2 regions of the Nocardioides sp. JCM 18998 genome follow, and region 1 is predicted to be linked to the other one. Evidence: predicted binding sites of a transcription regulator. Region 1 holds the regulator's gene; the other holds the start of a gene.

Region 1 (11,110 bases):
CGGTGGGGAGGGACCGTCTGATGGGCTGGAACAACCCACCGATCTCCTGGCGGGAGCTCGAGCGCCGGCTCTCCGGGAAGCCCGCGCCGAGGGACCCGCACGGCGACGCCCCGATCTCCCGGCACCGGAAGCGGATCGAGACGCTCGACGTGCAGCGGCCCGAGGGGCCCGTCACGCCCTACGCCGAGCTGCACGCCCACTCGACCTTCAGCTTCCTCGACGGTGCCAGCGATCCGCGGGCGCTGGTCTCCGAGGCGGTCCGGCTCGGACTGCACGGGATGGCGCTGACCGACCACGACGGCTTCTACGGTGCGCCGCTGTTCGCGGAGGCGGGGAAGGCGGCGGCCGGCTTCCGGACGGTCTACGGCGCCGAGCTCTCCCTCGGCCTGACCGCGCCCCAGCTCGGTGTCCCCGACCCTGGAGCAAGCACAGGGGGCACCCATCTCTTGGTTCTCGCCCGGGGCGTCGAGGGCTACCACCGGCTCTCCGCGGCGATCACCGACGCCCAGCTGCGCGGGGACGAGAAGGGCCGGCCGGTCTACGACCTCGACGAGCTCGCCGAGCGGGCGCAGGGGGAGTGGCTCGTCCTGACGGGCTGCCGCAAGGGCTTCCGTACGCGCGAGGCGATCGACCGCCTGGTGGGCCGCTTCGGGCGCGACAACGTGGTGGTCGAGCTGACCGGGCACGGCTCCCCAGAGGACTCGACGACTCACGATGTCCTCGCCGGGCTCGCGCGTGATCTGCGCCTCCCGATCGTGGCGACCGGCAACGTCCACGCCGCCCGCCCGGAGCACACCAGGCTGGCGGCCGCGATGGCCGCCATCCGCGCCCGTCGCAGCCTGGCCGAGATGGACGGCTGGCTGCCGAGCGCGCCCGCGTACCTCCGCTCCGGTGCAGAGATGGCAGAGCGATGGCGTCGTCATCCGGGCGCGGTGGCGCGCAGCGTCGAGATCGCCGACGCCTGCGCCTTCGACCTGCAGAAGGCCAAGCCCGAGCTGCCCAAGCGCCGCATCCCCGAGGGTCATACCGCCGCCAGCTGGCTGCGGGTCCTGACGGAGCGGGGCTTCGTGGAGCGGTACGAGAAGCCGTACGCCCACGACCCGGCCTTCGTGGCCAAGGCGCGCCAGCGGGTCGAGGACGAGCTCGCCACGATCATCCGCAAGGACTTCCCGGGCTACTTCGTGATCGTCCACGACATCGTCCGCTTCGCCCGCAGCCAGAGGATCCTGTGCCAGGGCCGAGGGAGCGCTGCGGCGAGCGCCGTCTGCTACGCGCTGGGGATCACCGCGATCGACCCGGTCTACTACGCCCTGCCGTTCGCGCGGTTCATCTCCGAGCACCGGCTCGAGGAGCCCGACATCGACGTCGACTTCGACTCGGACCGGCGCGAGGAGGTGATCCAGTGGGTCTACGACACCTACGGCCGGCGCAACGCGGCCCAGGTCGCCAACGTCATCACCTACCGGCCGAAGATGGCCGTCCGCGACGCCGCCAAGGCGCTGGGCTACTCACCGGGCCAGCAGGACGCCTGGTCCAAGGGGCTGCAGAGCTGGAGCGGGATCGACGAGGAGGCCGGGCTGCCCGCGCAGGTGCGGCAGCTGGCCGAGGGCTTCCTGTCGGCGCCACGCCACCTCGGGATCCACTCCGGCGGGATGATCCTCACCGAGCGGCCGATCGGCGAGGTGGTGCCGATCGAGCGGGCCCGGATGGAGAAGCGGACCGTCCTGCAGTGGGACAAGGACGGATGCGAGTACATGGGGCTGGTGAAGTTCGACCTGCTCGGCCTCGGCATGCTCTCCGCGCTCGACCACATGATGACGCTGGCACGCGAGCACTGCGGGGATGCGTGGGAGCTGGCGACCATCCCCAAGGAGGAGCCGGCCGTCTTCGACATGCTCTGCCGGGCCGACTCGATCGGCGTCTTCCAGGTCGAGTCCCGGGCACAGATCGGCACCCTGCCGCGGTTGCGGCCGCGTTGCTTCTACGACCTGGCGATCGAGATCGCCCTGATCCGGCCCGGCCCGATCCAGGGTGGCGCCGTGCACCCGTACGTCCGGCGCGCGACCGGCAAGGAGCCGACCACCTTCGCGCACCCGTTGCTCGCCGACAAGGAGGTCCTCGGGCGTACGCGCGGGGTGCCGATCTTCCAGGAGCAGCTCATCGAGATGGGCCGGATCCTGGGCGACTTCAGCGCCGACGACGCCGACCTGCTGCGCCGCGCGATGGGCTCCAAGCGAGGGGTGGAGCGGATCGAGTCGCTGCGCGCGAAGCTCTTCGAGGGGATGACCGAGAAGGGCCTGGACGCCGTGCAGCAGGAGGCGATCTACACCCAGATCATCTCGTTCGCGAGCTTCGGCTTCGCGGAGTCGCACGCGCTCTCCTTCGCCAAGCTGGTCTACGCCTCGTCGTGGTTCAAGCTGCACTACCCGGCCGCGTTCCTGGCCGGGCTGCTGCGCGCCCAGCCGATGGGGTTCTACTCACCCCAGTCGCTCACCCAGGACGCCCGCCGCCACGGCGTGGAGGTGTTGCGGCCCTCGCTGCTGCGCTCCGCCGCCGTCGCCGACCTGGAGCCCACGGACGTCGAGCCTGCCGAGACGTCTCGACAGGCTCGACGTCCGTGGCGAGCGGAGTGCCTGCGCGACGGACCTCAGGAGGGCACCCCGTGGGTCCCCGGCACCCCCGACCCGACGCCGCAGCACCGTCGCGACGGGGCGTTCGCCGTACGGCTCGGACTCGACTCGGTGCGCGGCATCGGCAAGGAGGTCGCGGAGCGGATCGTCGCCGCCCGGGCGGAGCGGCCCTTCCGCGACCAGCTCGACCTGTCACGGCGCGCCGGCCTGGAGCGTGCCCAGCTGGAGGCGCTCGCCACTGCCGGCGTCTTCGCCGAGGCCTTCGGCGGCCAGGACCGTCGCCAGGCGCTGTGGGCCGCCGGCTGGACCGAGCGACCCGACCAGCTCGAGGGGATCGGGCTGGCGATCGAGGCGCCGCAGCTGCCCGCGATGCACGCTGTCGAGGAGACCCTGGCCGATCTGTGGGCGACCGGCGTCAGCCCCGACGGGCACCCGTTCGCGCACGTCAGGGCCCGGTTGAAGGAGTACGGCATCCCGGCGATCACCGAGCTGCCCGCGTACGGCACCGGGCGCACCCTCACCGTCGCCGGGCTGGTCACCCACCGCCAGCGCCCGGGGACCGCGGGCGGGGTCACCTTCCTCAACCTGGAGGACGAGACCGGCATGCTCAACGTGGTCTGCAACGAGACCGTCTGGCAGCGGCACCGCAAGCTGGTGTCCTCGGTCAACGCGTTGCTGATCGAGGGCAGGCTCGAGCGCAACGAGGGCGCCACGAACCTGATCGCCGTGCGGATCGGCGGCCTCGCGCAGGTCTACCCCGAGGCCGCCCAGGCGCTCGCCGAGCGGCACCGGTCGCGCGATTTCCGGTGAGGCTCAGGGATCTTCCCGATGGGGTGCCGCCGGCGCGAGGCGCACAGTGGAGGCGTGACCACCAGAACGCTCACCCGTCCCTCCGACGACCGCTGGATCGCCGGCGTGTGCGCCGGCCTCGGCCGCCGCTTCGGGATCGATCCGAAGGCGGTCCGGATCGCCTTCGTGATCTCCTGCCTGCTGCCCGGCCCGCAGTTCCTGATCTACATCCTGCTGTGGATCCTGATGCCCCGCGAAGACTGAATCGCGACGCCATCGCGTGACAATGGGCGCATGCCCTCCGCACTGCCCGTCGGCGATCCCGCACCTGCCGATGGCAGCCTCCCCGCAGCCGCGCTGAGCACGCTGGGGGAGAAGGGTCTCGGCTTCTACGTCCACGTGCCGTTCTGCACGGTGCGCTGCGGCTACTGCGACTTCAACACCTACACCGCGACCGAGCTGGGTCCGGGCGTGAGTCGGCAGACCTACGCCGACCAGGCGATCGCCGAGATCCGCCGGGCCCGTACGGTCCTCGGCGACACGGACCGCCCGATCGACACGATCTTCTTCGGCGGAGGCACCCCGACCCTGCTCCCGGCCGCCGACCTGACCGGGATCGTCGCGGCGATCCGCGAGGAGTTCGGGTTGAGCGCCGACGTCGAGGTGACGACCGAGGCCAACCCCGACAGCGTCGACCTGCGCTACCTCGACGAGCTCCGCGCCGGCGGCTTCACCCGGCTCTCGCTCGGCATGCAGAGCTCGGTGCCGCACGTGCTCGCCGTCCTGGATCGCACCCACGACCCGTTGCGCGTCCCGGCCGTGGTGGAGTGGGCCCGCGCCGCGGGATTCACCTCGCGCGACTCCGGCGGGGTCAGCCTCGACCTGATCTACGGCACGCCGGGTGAGTCGATGGCCGATTGGCAGCGCTCGCTGGAGGACGCCCTCTCCTGCGGTCCGGACCACATCTCGGCCTACAGCCTCATCGTCGAGGACGGCACCGCGCTGGCCCGCCGGGTGCGCCGTGGCGAGCTGCCGATGCCCGATGACGACGACTTCGCTGACAAGTACGTCGTCGCCGACGAGCGCCTCCGGGCGTACGGCCTGAGCTGGTACGAGGTCTCCAACTGGGCCACCGACCCGGCCCATGCGTGCCGCCACAACCTGCTGTACTGGCGCGGCGGTGACTGGTGGGGTGTCGGACCGGGCGCGCACAGCCATGTCGGCGGCGTCCGCTGGTGGAACGTCAAGCACCCCGCCGCGTACGCAGACCGGATCCACGCCGGCGTCAGCCCGGCCCATGGCCGCGAGACGCTGAGCGCGGAGAACCAGCGCGTCGAGCGGGTGATGCTCGAGCTGCGCATCCGCGACGGCCTGCCGTTGGACGCGCTCGACGACGATGGTCGCGGGGCCGTGCCCGAGCAGGTCGAGCGCGGACTCGTCACGCTACGAGACCAGCGGCTCGTGCTCACCGACGCGGGCCGGCTGCTCGCCGACGGCGTGGTGCGCGACCTGCTGGTCTGAATCCCACGCATCACCCGTGGCACGTGCGGACCATCGCCCTGACATGTTGCGGCGCCGTCAGCCCACCGTGACGAAGTCGATCAGCTCCTCGACCCTGCCGAGCAGGGCCGGCTCCAGGTCGTCGTACGTCTTGACCTTGGACAGGATGTGCTGCCACGCGCGGGCGATGTCGGCCTGGTCGCGGTGTGGCCAGCCGAGGTGCTGGCATACGCCCTTCTTCCACTCGATCGTGCGAGGGATCGTCGGCCACGCGCGCAGCCCGAGGCGGTCGGGCTTGACCGCCTGCCAGATGTCGATGAACGGGTGACCGACGATCTTGACGCTCGTGCCGTGCGGGCCGCGCATGATCGCCTCGGCGATGCGCGACTCCTTGGAGCCTCGGACGAGGTGGTCGACCAGGACGCCGACGCGTCGCTCGGCGCTCGGCTTGAAGTCCTTGAGGTGGTCGGCCAGGTCGTCGACGCCGCCGAGGTACTCGACCACGACGCCCTCGATGCGGAGGTCGTCGCCCCAGACCCGCTCGACCAGCTCGGCATCGTGCCGGCCCTCGACGAAGATCCGGCTCTGCCGGGCGACCCGCGCCTTGACGTTCTCGACCGCGATCGAGCCCGATGCGGTGCGCTTGGGGCCGGACGGCGCGGCCGCCCGGGGCACCGGCGCGGTGAGGATGACCGGCTTGCCCTCGAGCAGGAAGCCCGGGCCGAGCTCGAACGTCTTCCGCTTCATCCGGCGGTCCTCGAGGGTGACCGTGTTGAGCTGGCGGTCGACGGCGACGATCTCCCCGACGAAATCGCTCTGCACCTCCTCCACGACCGCACCGATCTCGGCGGGCGCGGGGACCGCGCGGCCGTTCTTCGGCGCGCGCCAGTCGGTGGTGAGGACGTCGGTGGTGTAGCGGTCGGCCATGTGACGAATGATCCCAGGAGTCCCAGCCGCCTCAGCGGCCCCACGCCGCCGGGAGGCTCAGCAGAGTCCGGCGTGGAGCTCGTCGCGCAGCAGCGTGCCGAGGTCGGCACCGGAGCGGGCCGCGCGCGGGAACGCGAGCCGCAGCCGGTGACCGCCGTCGATCTCGACCCAGTCGATCGCCAGGCCCTCGGCGCTCAGGTCGCTCAGCGAGGCGGCGATCACGCCGTCGGGGTGCAGCCCCTGGCGCAGGGAGACCGCTTCGCGCAACTCCTCCTCGTGGACGCTGTTCGCGTGGTCACGCCAGCGCTGGAGGTAGCCGCGGTTGAGGGCGAGCTCGTCGGACGCGAAGGCCATCGCCGGGACCGTCACCCGCTCGCCGTCGAAGGTGAGCCGGACGCGCTCGACCTCGACGACCACGACGTCGCGCAGCTCGCCGCAGCAGGAGCACCGGTCGAAGCCCGTACGCCGCAGCGAGCCGGCCAGCGCGAGGCTGGCCGCGCGCTCGCGGGTGCCGGGCTCCCCGATCCCGCTGCCGAGGGTGAGCAGGCACGCCCGGCCCTCGCCGGCGGCACGGGAGAGCGCTCCGCCGATGCGGCAGGAGAAGGTCGGCACGCCGTTCGTCTCGATCATGCCCAGCCGCGGATCGTCGGCGGTTGGGTTGGCGACGTCGGCCACGACCAGGTCGATGCTGGCGGGGCAGGACAGGATGCTGCGCGCGGTCTCGGCGGCGCTGACGGATCGGGTGACAGTCATCACGACTCCTCGATAGGTAAGGCTTACCTAATCAGATTCTCGCGGCCGGAACAAGCGCCGCGTCCGTGGGAGATCCGGCTCGACGCGCTAGCATTGGCACTCATCACCGCTGAGTGCCAGACGCTTCGCGGGGGCTGAGCGGAACCAGGAGGACACGACGATGCAGAACGAGCGCCGGTTGGACGTTCTCCGTGCGATCGTCGAGGACTACGTCGCCACCGAGGAGCCGGTCGGCTCCAAGGCGCTGGTCGAGCGGCACGGGCTGGGCGTGAGCTCGGCGACCGTGCGCAACGACATGGCCGCGCTGGAGGAGGAGGGGTACATCACCCAGCCGCACACCAGCGCCGGCCGAGTCCCCACCGACAAGGGCTACCGGCTCTTCGTCGACCGGCTCACCACCGTCAAGACGATGAGCGCGGCCGAGAAGCGCGCGATCACCAGCTTCATGGCCGGTGCGGTCGACCTCGACGACGTCGTGCAACGCAGCGTGCGCCTGCTCAGCCAGCTGACCCGTCAGGTCGCCGTGGTGCAGTACCCCACGCTGAGCCGCAGCACGGTGCGTCACGTCGAGCTGGTCGCGCTCGCGCCGACGCGGCTGCTCGTCGTGCTGATCCTCTCGAGCGGCCGGGTCGAGCAGCGGGTGGTGGAGCTGTCGGCCGCCATCGACGACGAGACCCTGGCGGGGCTGCGGTCCTCGCTCAACGGCGCCGCTGCCGGCGAGGTGATCGCCCAGGCCGCGACCCGGTTGCGCGAGGTCGCGGAGCGGGCCGACGCCGGCTCGGGGTCCGGTGCCACCGGCGTGGTCGTCGCGGCCCTCATCGAGGCGATGAGCGACCACCGCTCCGATCAGCGCGTCGCAGTCGGCGGCGCCAGCAACCTGGCTCGCTACGGTGACAGCTTCGACACCGCCGTCCGCCCGCTGCTGGAGGCGCTCGAGGAGCACGTCGTGCTACTCAAGCTGATGGGCGAGGCGACCTCGGGCGGCCTGATCACCGTCCGGATCGGCGCCGAGGGTCCCTACGAGCAGTTCGCCCAGACCAGCGTCGTGGCCACCGGCTACGGCCCGAGCGACGACGCCCTCGCCTCGCTGGGCATCGTCGGCCCCACCCGCATGGACTATCCCGGGACGATGGCCGCGGTGCGCGCCGTCGCCCGCTACCTCAGCCACATCCTCGACGAGGCCTGAGGCCTCGGTTCGCTGCATCAGAGAGTCGGAAGAGAACACGTGGATCCGTACGAGCTCCTCGGCGTCGAGCGCGACGCCGACGACGCGACCATCAAGAAGGCCTACCGCAAGCTGGCCCGGCAGTACCACCCGGACGTCAACCCGGACCCTGTCGCGCAGGAGAAGTTCAAGGAGGTCTCGCACGCCTACGAGATCCTCTCCGACCCGCAGAAGCGGGCGGCCTTCGACCGCGGTGGCGACCCGTTCGGCGGCGGTTTCGGCGCGGCCGGCCAGGGCTTCTCCTTCACCGACATCATGGACGCGTTCTTCGGTGGTGGCGGCCAGGGCGGCACCTCCGGCGGGCGCGGTCCGCGTCCGCGCACGCGCCGCGGCCAGGACGCGCTGATCCGGCTCGACATCGAGCTGGCCGAGGCGGCGTTCGGCGTCACCCGCGAGCTCAAGGTCGACACCGCCGTCGTGTGCGACACCTGTCACGGCGCCGGAGCGGCCGCGGGCACCCAGCCGAAGGTCTGCGAGACGTGCCGCGGTGCCGGCGAGGTCGCCCACGTCCAGCGCTCGTTCCTCGGCGAGATCCGCACCCTGCGCCCGTGCGCGGCATGCCGCGGCTACGGCTCGATCATCGCCGACCCCTGCCGCGACTGCGCCGGGGACGGCCGGGTCCGCTCGCGCCGCACGCTCACCGTGAAGATCCCGGCGGGCGTCGACACCGGCACCCGCGTGCAGCTCTCCGAGCAGGGCGAGGTCGGCCCCGGCGGTGGCCCGGCCGGCGACCTCTACGTCGAGATCGAGGTCGCCCGGCACGACACGTTCACCCGGCACGGTAACGACCTGCACTGCACGGTCACGGTCCCGATGACCGCCGCGGCGCTCGGTACGACCATGACGCTGCCCACCCTCGAGGCCGACCTCCCCGACCAGGACATGGCGCCCGGCGACCCGGCCACCAGCTTCGACCTGGAGATCAAGGCCGGCACCCAGTCCGGCGCCGAGCAGGTGCTGCGCGAGCGCGGCGTTCCCGGCCTGCGCGGGGGTCGAGGCAACCTGGTCGTCACGATCCAGGTGGAGACCCCGAGCAAGCTCGACGCCGCCCAGGAGGAGCTGCTCCGCCAGCTGGCCGCCCTGCGCGGCGAGGAGCAGCCCGAGGGGCACATGCGCGCCTCGACCAAGGGCGTCTTCGGTCGCTTCCGCGACGCCTTCAAGTGAGCCGCTGACGTGAGCCTGCCCGTCCACCTCGTCCCGACGCTGGCCGGTGTCGCGATCGGCGACGCCGTCACGGTCGACGGGGACGAGGCCCACCACGCCGTCGCCGTACGCCGCCTGCGGGTGGGGGAGGCCGTGGTCCTGACGGACGGAGCGGGCGTCGCGGTGACCGGGCAGGTCGCCACGACCGGCAAGCGGGTCTTCACCGTCACGGTCACCGAGCGCACCGACGCGCCCGAGTCGACCCCCCGGGTCACGGTCGTGCAGGCGCTGCCCAAGGGGGAGCGCGGCGAGCTCGCGGTCGAGGTGCTGACCGAGATCGGTGTCGCCCGGATCGTCCCCTGGGCGGCGAGCCGCTCGGTCGCCGTATGGAAGGGTGAGCGGGCCGAGAAGTCGCTGGCCAAGTGGCGCTCGACCGCCCGCGAGGCGGCCAAGCAGGCCCGCCGGGCGCACTTCCCGGAGGTGACGCCGATGGCCTCGACCGCCGAGGTCGTCGCCCTGCTGGGCGCCGCTCCCGACGCGGTCACGGTGGTGCTGCACGAGGAGGGCGGGCGGCGGCTCCGAGACGTCACCCTGCCGGAGGCAACAGGCGAGATCGTCGTCGTGGTCGGACCCGAGGGCGGTCTGGCCCCCGAGGAGATCGCGGCCTTCGAGGAGGCCGGGGCCCTCACGGTGCGGCTGGGCACCGAGGTGCTGCGTACCTCGACCGCCGGCCTCGCCGCGGTCAGCGCGCTGCTGGCGCGTACGTCACGCTGGGGCTAGTCGGTCGGTCCAGCAAGGTATGCAGCCGAACCCGCGCCTCCCACGGTGAGTTCCGCGAGGGAAGCGTCGGTTCACCTGCATACCTCGCGAACCAGCAGCGGCGCTACTTCTTCACGAAGCTGATCGTCGCCGAGGGCGGCTTGGTGCCCTCCTTGTTCGAGTCGTCGTCGACCCGCGCGGTGAACGTGTAGGTCCCCGACTGCAGCGCCGAGACGTCGATCTGCGCGCTCCAGGGGTAGGCCTTGTCGAGCCAGCCGTCGGCCGTCGCAGCGCCCGAGACCAGGATGCCGTCGGTCGGCGAGTCGATCTCCCACGGCACGTTCGCCTCGGGGGAGTTCGCCATCCCTGAGACGCTGAGGGTGGAGCTGACCGACTTGCCGCTCTCCGGCGATTCGATGCTGATCGAGGCCGGGGCGATGCCGTCGCCGGTGTCCGTGTCGCTCGCGGTCGCGGCGGCCTCGCTGGGCGCGGTCGTCACGGCGGTGGTCGCCGCCGGCGACGAGGCTCCGACGGGGGCGATCGACGGGTCGGCGGCGGTGTCGTCGGAGGAACCGCAGGCGGTCACAGCGAGGAGCAGGAGGGCGCCGGCGGCAAGTGCCCCGGAGGCACGGCGAAGGCCGGTGGATCGGTACCACGACACGGTCATGGGCACGAGTATGGCGTGCGCGCGAGCGCGAAGTGGGTTCACCGTGCCCGGATGCGGGAACATGATGGGTGTGCCGCGTCGTTGAAGCCGACGTACGCACCGTCGCACCGATCCCGAGGAGAGGGCCCGTCGAGGGCATCCATGACTGACCAGCAGCACCAGCACATCCAGCAGCCCCTGTCGCAGGGGCACGAGCGCCGAGCGACCACGAAGCACACCGTCGTGGTGCCGAACAGCGTCGATCTGGTCAGCGTCCTCGGGCCCGCCGACGAGCACCTCGGTCTCATCGAGAGCCACTTCGACACCGACCTGCACGTCCGCGGCAACCGGATCACGCTGCACGGCGAGCCGGACGAGGTGGTCCTGATCGAGCAGGTCCTGGAGGAGATCGTCCAGATCATCCGTACGGGCCAGGGTGTGACCACCGAGACCGTCGAGCGCGTCATCGGCATGCTCAAGGCCGCCGAGGCGGAGAAGCCCGCCGACGTCCTCTCGCTCAACATCCTGAGCAACCGGGGCCGGAGCATCCGGCCCAAGACGCTCAACCAGAAGCGCTACGTCGATGCGATCGACAAGCACACGATCACCTTCGGCATCGGCCCCGCGGGCACCGGCAAGACCTACCTGGCGATGGCCAAGGCGGTCCAGGCGCTCCAGGGCAAGCAGGTCAACCGGATCATCCTGACCCGCCCGGCGGTCGAATCCGGCGAGAAGCTC
Region 2 (11,110 bases), 580 kb from region 1:
AGCCGGCGGCAGCGACCGCCTTGACCAGCGCCGGCATCCCCGGCGTCGCGGCGAACCACTTGTTCTGCACCCAGTCGTTCTGCAGCGTGGGGTTGAAGTTGAACTGCATGCCCGCGTGCGCCGCCGTCGGGTTGCCGTCCTCCATGTCGTAGGTCCACAGGGTGGTGTCATCGGCGTCGAAGACCACGGCGGGGTCCTTGGCCAGGCGGGCGGCGGTCACCGCGGCGCGGTCCGTCGCCAGGGCGGCACGCGCCTTCGCGAGCGTGCGGTGGGCCTTCTGCACGGCCAGCTTCTTCCGCTGCACCACGCGTGACCTCGCGTTGTGGTGTCGCTTGGCCTGAGCGAGCTGCTTCTTCGCCCGGGCGAGGGCCCGCTGGGCCTTGCTCAGCGCCTTCGCATCGCCGGTGAGCTCGGCCGATGCCTTGTCGCCGGCCAGACGGACGGCCGCAGCCTTGGCGACGCCCCGCTGGCACGACGTGGTGATCGTCGCCGTCCAGCTGTGCTCGAGGGTGCTCAGCTGGGTGATGTACGGGGACGTCGTCTTGTCGGCGATGCCCGCCGGGGCGGCGTAGTAGGCCCGGATGAGCTTGACGACGGCACCCTCGTTGGGGATCGCGTCGCCGTCGGTCACGGTCGTGCCGCTGGAGCCGTCCGGCTTCATCGTGTACGTCGTCGGCAGCACCATCGCGCTGTCGCCGGCCGGCGCGCCCGCGATGTCGGCGGCGGGCAGGAAGTAGCTCGGGTTGGGCAGCTTCTGGGTCTTGTCCGCGTACCCGCCCTCGAGGTCGCTCCACTGGTCACCGACGTTGAGGACGATGTCCTTGCCGAGGCCGCCGTTGTCCGTGGACGCGGCCTCGATGTGCTTGCGGGTGTTGGCCTTGTACTCGACCGTGTTGCAGGTCGTCGACAGCGTGCAGTCGCCGATGTAGGCCGGCTTGGCAGCCGGGTCGGCCGTGTTCCACTTCGTGAACAGGTTGTCGTTGTCGAACAGCGGCGTGCCGGTGGGGGTGCCGTCGCTGGTGAAGCCGACCTTGGTGAGGTTGCCGATGGTGGCGTCCTCCTGGTTGTACGGGCGCCCGGTGATGCCGTAGATGGCGTAGCCCTCGGCGTGCAGGGTCTTGAGGGCGTCGACCATGCCGGCCACGGCCGGGAAGAGCTCATGGTTGACCCAGATCGCGTTCACGGCAGGGGAGTAGTTGAAGGCCATGTCCTCCTCGTTGCCGTAGTCGCTGAGCAGCGTGGAGTCGACGTCGAAGACGACGGCGGCGTTGCTCGTCGCCGGATTGTCCGGGAGCGCGTCCAGGATCTTCGCGGCCACGGCCTTCGTGTTGGTCGCGTAGGCCGAGTCGGTGAGGTTCGGCAGGTAGGTGGTCGCGGGCACCGCCGCGCTGTCGTCCCCGTCCTGTCCGTCGGTGGCGTAGGCGTACGCCGGGTCGGTCTGCTTGGTCGAGCCGGTGCCGTAGTAGGCGCGCAGCGTGGACTTCACCGAGTCGATGTTCGGGATCGCCTCGCCGTCGGTCGGAGCGGTCACGGTGCCGTCCTGGTGGACGTCCATCGTGAAGGTCTCCGAGGGCGCGGACGGGGTGACTGCCCGGGCCGGGGCGCCGGGGACCAGCATCGTCGCGACCACCGCACTGGCGGCGATCGCAACGGTCGGACGGTTGAATCTCATGGAAAGGGCCTCCGAGCGAAGGAGAGGTGAATGGGAGGTGAACGAACCAGACAGTAAAAGGACCATGTGACAGGCATGCGTCGCAAGGGTCACGGGCGGATGCCGTTCTCGATGGAGCCGGTGCCCACGGCACAATGACCCCATGACGTCCGAACCTCTGGTCCTCGGCATCGAGACCTCCTGCGACGAGACGGGCATCGGCATCGTCCGCGGGCACACCCTGCTCGCCGACGCGGTCGCCAGCAGCGTCGAGGAGCACGCGCGGTTCGGTGGCGTCGTCCCCGAGGTCGCCTCGCGGGCGCATCTCGAGGCGATGGTCCCGACCATCGAGCGGGCCTGTGACACCGCCGGCATCAAGCTGCGCGACGTCGACGCCATCGCTGTCACCGCGGGTCCCGGCCTGGCCGGCGCCCTGCTGGTCGGCGTGGCGGCCGCCAAGGCGCTCGCGATCGGTCTCGACAAGCCGATCTACGGCGTGAACCACCTCGCCGCCCACGTCGCCGTCGACCAGCTCCAGCACGGCGCGCTGCCCGAGCCGTGTCTTGCGATGCTGGTCTCCGGCGGGCACTCCTCGCTGCTGCGGGTCGGCGACGTCACCGGTGACATCCAGCCGATGGGCGCCACCATCGACGACGCAGCAGGGGAGGCCTTCGACAAGGTCGCGCGCCTGCTCGGGCTCGGCTTCCCGGGCGGGCCGATCATCGACCGTACGGCCGTCTCCGGCTCCTCGATCGCGATCGACTTCCCGCGCGGCCTGACCACCAGGAAGGACCTGGAGCGACACCGCTTCGACTTCTCGTTCTCCGGCCTCAAGACCGCCGTCGCCCGCTGGGTCGAGGCCCGCGAGCGCAGCGGCGAGCCGGTCCCGGTCGCCGACGTCGCCGCCTCCTTCCAGGAGGCGGTCTGCGACGTGCTGGTCCGCAAGGCCCTCGACGCGGCCTCCTCGGAGGGGATCGACGAGATCGTCATCGGCGGCGGGGTGGCGGCCAACTCGCGCCTGCGGGTGCTCGCCGAGGAGCGCGCCACCACGCTGGGCATCCGGGTCCGCGTCCCGCGGCCCGGGCTCTGCACCGACAACGGCGCGATGGTCGCCGCGCTCGGCTCGGAGATGGTCGCCCGCGGCCGTACGCCCTCCGCGCTCGACCTTCCGGCGGACTCCTCCCAGCCGGTCACCCACGTCCTGGCCTGAAGGGTCGAGAGGTCACTTCTCGCGGCTCGAGTGTCCAGTTCGCCGGTTACTCGCGCCGCAACAGGTGACGCCCCGACCCGCAACAGCTGACCCCTCGACGGCGATCGGGGCGCCACCCCGAAGGGTGACGCCCCGATCAGCAGGCTGAGGCGGTGCTCAGGCCTCGGCCTCGACCAGCTCGCTCTCGGACATCTTCGCCTCGTCCGCGTGGCCGGGCCACCAGGCGCGGTGGCCGAGCAGCGCGGTGATCGCGGGCGTGAAGAACATCGCCATCACGAAGGCGGCGATCACGATGCCGAAGGCGATCGAGAAGCCGAGCGTCAGCAGGAAGCTGTTGCCACCGAGCATCAGCGAGGCGAACGTGCCTGCCAGGATCAGGCCGGCGACCGCGATGGTCGGCCCGCCGTGCTTGATCGCCTCGGCCGCCGCCTCACGCGGCTCCCTGCCCGCACGGGCCTCCTCACGCAGCCGGGTCAGCATCAGGATGTTGTAGTCCGTGCCGAGTGCCACCACGAACAGGTAGATCATGATCGGCAGCATGAAGAGCAGGCCCTCGTCGCCCTTGATGTGCTGGAAGACGATGACCGCAGAGCCGAGGGTGGCGCCGAAGCCGAGCGCGACCGAGAGCATGAGGTACCAGGGCGCGACCAGCGAGCGCAGAACCAGGCCGAGGATCAGCATGATGATGATCGCCGCGACCGGGAAGACGACCCGGTAGTCGCGGTTCATCGCGGCCTGGAAGTCGACGAAGACCGAGGTGATGCCACCGACCTTCGCGGTGCTGCCGGCCGGCGCGGCCTCGTGCGCCGTGGGGCGCAGGTCGTTCTTCACCGTGGAGATCGCCTCGTCGGAGGACGGGTCGTCCTTCAGCGTCACGATGAACATCTCGGTCTTGCCGTCAGGCGAGGCGATCGGCTGAGGAGCGACGGAGGCGACGCCGGGGGTCTTGGCGAGCGCCGCGGAGAAGGCGGGGAACGTGGCCGGGTCCAGCTTGCTGTCCGAGGTGAGCAGGACCGGCGTCGGCTGGGTGGCGCCGGCCGACAGGCCGCCGTCCTCCATCGTCTTGGTCGCCTGCGCCGACTCGACGTTCGAGGCCGACTGCGAGGAGCCGAGGTCGAAGCTCGGGTTGAAGCCGCTGATGAAGAGCGTGAGGATCACGAGCAGGCCGCCGGAGGCCATCGCGTACCGCGCCGGGCGCTTGCCGAGGGAGCGACCGATGGCGTCGAAGCCGCGGCTGCCCTTCGGCTCCTGGGCCCACTTCTTCGAGGGCCAGAAGAAGGCCTTGCCCAGGACGTTGACGACGGCAGGGACCAGGGTCAGGGCGGCGAGGAGCATGACGGCGACGGCGATCGCGAGGGCCGGACCCATCGAGCGGAACATGCCGAGCGAGGAGAGGGACAGCGTCAGGAACGCGACGATGACCGCGCCGCCCGCCGAGGCGATCGCCTCGCCGGCACGCTCGACGCCCCCGAGGATGGCCTCCCGGTGCTCGGCGCCCTTGCGGCGCAGCTCACGGAACCGGAAGAGGTAGAACAGGAAGTAGTCGGTGCCGATGCCGAACAGGACCACGCCGAGGATGACGGTCAGCGAGCTGTCCGCCTTGAGGTTGAAGACATCGGCCGCGATCCCGATGAAGCCGTTCGCGACGGCGAACACGACGCCGACGATGATGATCGGGGTGATCGCGGCGAGCACGCTGCGGAAGATCACGCCCAGCAGGACGAGGATCAGCAGGATGGTGGCGAGCATGACGATCGCCTCGGCGCTCTGACCGGACTGCGCCTGGTCGTACGACTGGGGGAGCGTGCCCGTCGTCTGTGCCTTGAGGTCGGTGCCCTTGGTCGCGGCCGTCAGCTGGTCGCGCATGTCGACGACCTGGTCGAAGTCCTTCTGGTCCTGACCGGTGACGTCGCGGCCGATGCCGACGTTGACGATCGCGACCTGCTTGCTCGCCGACGGCGTCACGTCGCTCACGTCGGTGAAGTCGTCACCGAGGTCGAGACCCTTCGAGATCGTGCCCGCCTTCGCCAGGTCGTCGGCGGTCAGCGCGCTGCCGTCCGTGCGCGAGAAGACGATCGTGGCGCCGGAGTCGTTGTGCTGTGGGAACGCGTCGGTCATCAGGTTCGTCGCCTGGATCGACTCGTAGTGGCTGGGCAGGAAGTCCGACTGGTCGGTCGTGGACTTCAGGCCGGGCGCGAACGCCACCACGAGGACGGTGAGGACCACCCATGAGCCGATGATGTACCAGGGTCGACGCGCGGCAAGGCGTCCTAGAGCTCCGAACATAGAACTCAAAGTATCCGAGCCAGGTGACGATTGCTGCTGGCTCAGGGGCATCTCAGGGGTCGCTCAGGGGTATTCACGACCAACCTCATGCGGGGCCCCTGACAACTGTCACCCACGGGGTGAGACGCGCGTCTCACGCGGTGGGCAGGCGGCGTCCGTTGCGGATCAGGTCGCTGACGCCGATCGTGATCGCGAGGGCGACGAAGCAGAGCGCCGCGACCACCGCGGCGGCCACCGCGTGGCCGTACGCCGTCGCGCCGCTGCGCCCGCTGACGGCGGCGAAGAAGACGGCACCGATGACGCCCTGGCCGATCGCGAGACCGATCCGCTGCGCGGTCTGCAGCACGCCCCCGGCGGTGCTGCCGACGACCGGGTCGACGTCGGCGAGGGTGAGGGTCTGGTTGGGCGTGATCAGGCACCCGGACGCGACGCCCATCACGAACAGCGGCGGTGCCAGCGCGAGGGTGGCGTGGTGAGCCGGCGCGTGCCAGGCGACCAGGGCCAGCGCACCGGCGCCGATGCCGAACGCGGTCGCGGCGCCCACGACCAGCGGACGCCCGAGCCGCACGACGAAGCGCCCGGCCGTCGGGGCGCCCACCGCGCTGCCGACCGCGAAGGCGGTCACCCCGAGGGCGGACTGCAGGGCCGAGTAGCCGAGGCCCTGCTGGTAGTAGAGCGCCATCACCAGCGGCAGGCCGGCCTGGGCGGGGAAGAACGTGATCGCCAGCAGGATGCCGGGGGTGTAGGAGCGCTGCCGGAACAGCCGCAGATCGACCAGCGGATCGGCGCGCCGGTCGGTGAGCCGCCTCTCGCGTCGCCAGAAGGCGACCAGCAGGACGGTCGCGGGCAGCGCCAGCCAGAGCAGCCGCAGATCGCGCACGGCGTCGTACTGGACGGCCGCGAAGAGGATGCAGAAGGTCGCCGCGCCGAGCATCAGCGCGCCGATGATGTCGAGCCGGTGCTTGCCGCTCGGGGTGTCCGGTGGCAGGAGCCGGCGGGCGAGCGCGATGACCAACACGCCGATCGGGACGTTGATGAAGAAGACCAGCCGCCAGCCCCAGTCCGGCCCGCCGAGGGCGATCAGCGCGCCGCCGACGATCGGTCCGAGCGCGGTGCCGACGCCGACGGTGGTGCCCAGCACGCCGAAGGCGCGTCCGCGCTCGGGTCCGCGGAAGAGGCTCTGCACCAGGCCGGAGACCTGCGGGTTGATCAGCCCGCCGAAGACGCCCTGCAGGACACGAGCCACGATCAGGAGCCCGACCGACGGCGCGACGCCGGAGAGCGCGGAGGTCACGACGAAGCCGATGACCCCGATCTGGAACATCTTGCGTCGGCCCTGGTCGTCGCCGAGCCGGCCGCCGAGCACCGGCACCATCCCGAAGGCGAGGGTGTAGCCGCTGATCACCCACTGCAGCCCGGACGGGCCGGCGCCGGTGGCCCGTCCGATCGAGGGCAGCGCGACGTTGGTCACCGATACGTCGAGCAGGGTCATGAACATGGCGCTGCAGCACACGATCAACGCGATCCAGCGCTGCGGCGAGGGCTCGTACGTCGTCTCGCTCATGCCGCGACACCCGTGGCGGGGATCGGCTGGACCAGCAGGCAGGTGCCCTCGTCGGCGACACGGGTCAGCACGATGGTGGCCTCGTTGGGGCCCTGGAGCGAGAGCCGGCGGCGCAGCTCCTCGGGGACCACGGCGACGCCGCGCTTCTTGATCGTCAGGCGGCCGATGCCGCGCTCGCGCAGCGCGGCGCGTAGGGCCCGCTCGCGGTAGGGCAGCTCCTCGAGGACGCGGTACCCCCGGGCGAAGGGCGTACGGAACGCCTCGTCGCCGGTGACGTAGGCGATCTGTTCGTCCAGCAGGCCACCGCCGACGCCGGAGGCGACAGCGGTCACCAGGCCGGCCCGGATGACGGCGCCGTCGGGCTCGTAGAGGAACTCCCCGACGGTGCGTACGTCCACGCCGCCCTCCCCGAGCGCGGGTGCCTCGTCGGAGGTCAGGGTGGCCAGACCACCGTCGCCCAGCACGGTGGCGCGCCGGCGCACGGTGGCCAGGCCGCCGGACCAGAGCGCGGCCTCCTTCACCTCGCCGTGGTCGCTGACGAACTCCGCCTCGACTCCTGGCGGGATGAGGTCGTGCGGGATGCCCGGTGCGACCTTGACGCACGCGTCGCGCTCCAGGAGGTCGAGGACGAACGGCCACGGAGGCGTCCAGCCCTCGGTGTCGAGGAGCCGGCCGCGGGAGCGGTTGTTGGTCCGCCGAGCCGGGTCGGCGAAGGCGACGCCGAAGGGGGAGTGGTCGACCTCGATCGCGTCCGCCACGCTCACCGCACCCGGCAGGCCCAGCGCGGCGAGGTTCGCCCGCGCGACGGCGACCCGCTCCGGATCCAGGTCGATGCCGGCGGTGGTGATCCCCGCCCGCGCCATCGCGACCAGGTCACCGCCGATCCCGCAGCCCAGATCGATCGCGGAGGCGGCCTCGAAGGCCACCAGCCGCGCGGCCCGGTGCTCGGCCACCGCGAGCCGGGTGGCCTGCTCGAGCCCGTCGGGCGTGAAGTACATCGAGGCCGCGAGGTCGCCGAACTTGGCGACCGCCCTGCGGCGCAGCTCGGCCTGGCTCATCGCCACCGCGACGTACGCCGCCTCGACCGCGGCGAACTCGCGCCGCAGCGTGGACTGAGCCTTGAGCGGGTCCCATGCCGCGACGCCGCTCTCCTGGCCCAGCGCGACCGCACGGGCGAGCACCTGCTGCCCCGGGTCGGTGAGCAGCCAGCCGAACGCGTCGAGATCCACGACGACAACGTACGCCGGGCCGGTCGAGGCGCCGCGACGGGCTCGGCGTACGACCGACCCTGGCACTCGTGGTGGGTGAGTGCTAACGTCGTGCCTGGCACTCTCACACCGAGTGTGCCAGCGCCTGCGACACCGGGCACGACCCCCGCGACGGCGTGCTCGAGACTCCGCAGGCCAAGACGTTCATCACCCAAACATCTGTGTGAAGGGGAGTCGACACCGTGTCGATCAACATCAAGCCGCTCGAGGACCGCATCGTCATCAAGCAGGTCGAGGCCGAGCAGACCACCGCCTCCGGCCTGGTCATCCCGGACACCGCCAAGGAGAAGCCGCAGGAGGGCGAGGTCCTCGCTGTCGGCCCCGGTCGTGTCGACGATAACGGCAACCGCATCCCGCTCGACGTCAACGTCGGCGACAAGGTCATCTACAGCAAGTACGGCGGCACCGAGGTCAAGTACTCGGGCGAGGAGTTCCTCATCCTGAGCGCCCGCGACATCCTCGCGGTGATCGGCTGATGCCGAAGATCCTCGAGTTCGACGAGAACGCTCGTCGCGCGCTCGAGCGCGGCGTCGACGCGCTCGCCAATGCCGTCAAGGTGACGCTCGGCCCGAAGGGCCGTTACGTCGTCCTCGACAAGAAGTGGGGCGCCCCGACCATCACCAACGACGGTGTCACCGTCGCTCGTGAGATCGAGCTCGACGACCCGTTCGAGAACCTTGGTGCGCAGCTCACCAAGGAGGTCGCCACCAAGACCAACGACGTCGCCGGTGATGGCACCACCACCGCGACGGTCCTCGCCCAGGCGATGGTCCACGAGGGTCTGCGCGCTGTCGCCGCCGGCGTCAACCCGATGGGCCTCAAGCGCGGCATGGACGCTGCCGCGGCCAAGGTGAGCGAGGCTCTCCTCGCGGCCGCCCGTCCGGTCAACGACGAGACCGACATGGCCTCCGTCGCGACCATCTCCAGCCGCGACAGCCACATCGGCGAGCTGCTGGCCGAGGCCTTCAGCAAGGTCGGCAAGGACGGTGTCATCACCGTCGAGGAGTCGAACACCCCGGCCACCGAGCTGGAGTTCACCGAGGGCATGCAGTTCGACAAGGGCTACATCTCGGCGTACTTCGTCACCGACGCCGAGCGCCAGGAGGCCGTCCTCGACGACCCGTACATCCTGCTTGTCCAGGGCAAGATCGGCTCGATCCAGGAGCTCCTCCCGGTCCTCGAGAAGGTCATGCAGTCCGGCAAGCCGCTCTTCATCCTCGCCGAGGACGTCGAGGGCGAGGCCCTGTCCACCCTGGTGGTGAACAAGATCCGCGGCACGTTCAACGCCGTCGCGGTGAAGAGCCCCGCCTTCGGCGACCGCCGCAAGGCGATCATGGAGGACATCGCCGTCCTGACCGGCGGCCAGGTCGTCGCTCCGGAGGTCGGGCTCAAGCTCGACCAGGTCGGCCTCGAGGAGCTGGGCCAGGCCCGCCGCATCGTGGTCACCAAGGAGAACACCACGATCGTGGACGGCGCCGGCGACGCCGCCGCCGTCACGGGTCGGGTCAACCAGATCAAGGCCGAGGCCGAGAACACCGACTCCGACTGGGACCGCGAGAAGCTCCAGGAGCGCCTCGCCAAGCTCGCCGGCGGTGTCTGCGTGATCAAGGTCGGTGCTCACACCGAGGTGGAGCTCAAGGAGAAGAAGCACCGCATCGAGGACGCCGTCTCCGCGACGCGCGCCGCGATCGAGGAGGGCATCGTCCCCGGCGGTGGCTCGGCTCTGGTGCACGCCATCTCGGTGCTCGAGGACGACCTCGGCCTGACCGGTGACGAGGCCGCCGGCGTGCGCATCGTGCGCAAGTCCGTCGACGAGCCGCTGCGCTGGATCGCCGAGAACGGTGGCGAGAACGGCTACGTCGTCGTCTCCAAGGTCCGCGAGGCCGGGATCGGCAACGGCTGGAACGGCGCCACCGGCGAGTACGGCGACCTGGTTGCCCAGGGCGTCATCGACCCGGTCAAGGTGACCCGCTCCGCGCTGATCAACGCGACCTCGATCGCCGGCATGCTGCTGACGACCGAGACGCTGATCGTGGACAAGCCCGAGGCCGAGGAGCCGGCTGCCGGCCAGGGCCACGGTCACGGCCACGGTCACTGATCCTCGGATCGCACGACCCACGCGTCGGCGCGGTCGCAGGCACCTGCCTGTGACCGCGCCGACGCGGCATTTCGGGGTCGGGTGTGGCGTGCTCGGGTGTGGTGCGGGCCCGGCCGGGGCACTGCCACGACATGGACGACGTCGAGGTGATCGTGGTCGGTGCGGGCGTGGCGGGCCTGCGCTGCGCCGCGCTGCTGCGTGAGGCGGGGATCGACGTCGTGGTCCTGGAGGCCGGCGACGGTGTCGGCGGCCGGATCCGCACCGACCGCCTCGACGGCTTCCTGCTCGATCGGGGCTTCCAGGTCGCCAACCCCGCCTATCCCGCTCTCCGGGCCGCCCTCGACGTCGACGACCTCGGCCTGCAGCCGTTCCCGCCCGGTGCGCGGGTGCTCGGCGACGACGGCTCCCACACGCTCGCCGACCCGCTCCGGGATCTGCGCCTGGCCGGACCGAGCGCCCTGACGGCCCTGGCACGGCCGACCGAGCTCTGGAGCCTGGGCCGATGGGCGGCACCCCTGATCACCGGCATCGGCAAGGACCACGGCCTCGCCTCGCACCTCCTGTCCGGCAGGCCGGACGTCCCGCTGCGCGTCTCCCTGGATCGCGCCGGCGCCCACGGTCTGCTGCGCGCGATCCTGCAGCGCTACCTGGCCGGCGTCGTGCTGGAGGACGAGGGCGAGACGTCCACGGCGTTCGCGCTGTTGCTGATGCGCAGCTTCGTACGGGGCACGCCGGGGCTGCCCCGCGACGGCATGCAGGCCCTGCCGGACGCGCTCGCCGCGCCGCTGGCCGGGCGGATCCGGCTGGGCGCATGGGTCGAGCAGCTCGAGCAGCACGAGGGTCGGGCCCGGGTGCGGACCGCGGGCGGCACGCTCACCGCCGAGCGCGTCGTGGTGGCGACGGACGCCTGGTCGGCCGAGGCCCTCCTGGGCAGTGCCCGATGCGCGGCGCCGGAGCCGAAGGGACTCGTCACCGACTGGTACGCCACCGACGAGGCGCCGGAGTCCACCGGCATCCTGCACCTCGACGTCCG

Evidence for each region. Region 1 encodes HrcA, which represses chaperone genes, less so after heat shock. Its sites were predicted from a motif close to TTGGCACTCGNNNNNNNCGAGTGCCAA; they were not measured.
Region 2: a site for HrcA is predicted at 8,000-8,026, ahead of groES (co-chaperone GroES). Genes of this name have one in related genera too.

What each region holds. Positions count from the first base shown of each region.
Region 1 covers NZ_AP043886.1:4,282,623-4,293,732, reverse strand. Annotated here, with positions in the region: gene ACZ5L9_RS20160 (error-prone DNA polymerase) at 21-3,440, shown strand; gene ACZ5L9_RS20155 (PspC domain-containing protein) at 3,495-3,683, shown strand; gene hemW (radical SAM family heme chaperone HemW) at 3,714-4,940, shown strand; gene ACZ5L9_RS20145 (DUF3097 domain-containing protein) at 4,998-5,846, opposite strand; gene ACZ5L9_RS20140 (hypothetical protein) at 5,904-6,599, opposite strand; gene hrcA (heat-inducible transcriptional repressor HrcA) at 6,760-7,785, shown strand; gene dnaJ (molecular chaperone DnaJ) at 7,825-8,988, shown strand; gene ACZ5L9_RS20125 (16S rRNA (uracil(1498)-N(3))-methyltransferase) at 8,998-9,747, shown strand; gene ACZ5L9_RS20120 (Gmad2 immunoglobulin-like domain-containing protein) at 9,851-10,393, opposite strand; gene ACZ5L9_RS20115 (PhoH family protein) at 10,535-11,110, shown strand, end outside.
Region 2 covers NZ_AP043886.1:522,615-533,724, reverse strand. Annotated here, with positions in the region: gene ACZ5L9_RS02490 (HAD family acid phosphatase) at 1-1,672, opposite strand, end outside; gene tsaD (tRNA (adenosine(37)-N6)-threonylcarbamoyltransferase complex transferase subunit TsaD) at 1,815-2,861, shown strand; gene ACZ5L9_RS02480 (MMPL family transporter) at 3,018-5,087, opposite strand; gene ACZ5L9_RS02475 (MFS transporter) at 5,281-6,711, opposite strand; gene ACZ5L9_RS02470 (class I SAM-dependent methyltransferase) at 6,708-7,940, opposite strand; gene groES (co-chaperone GroES) at 8,162-8,455, shown strand; gene groL (chaperonin GroEL) at 8,455-10,077, shown strand; gene ACZ5L9_RS02455 (flavin monoamine oxidase family protein) at 10,209-11,110, shown strand, end outside.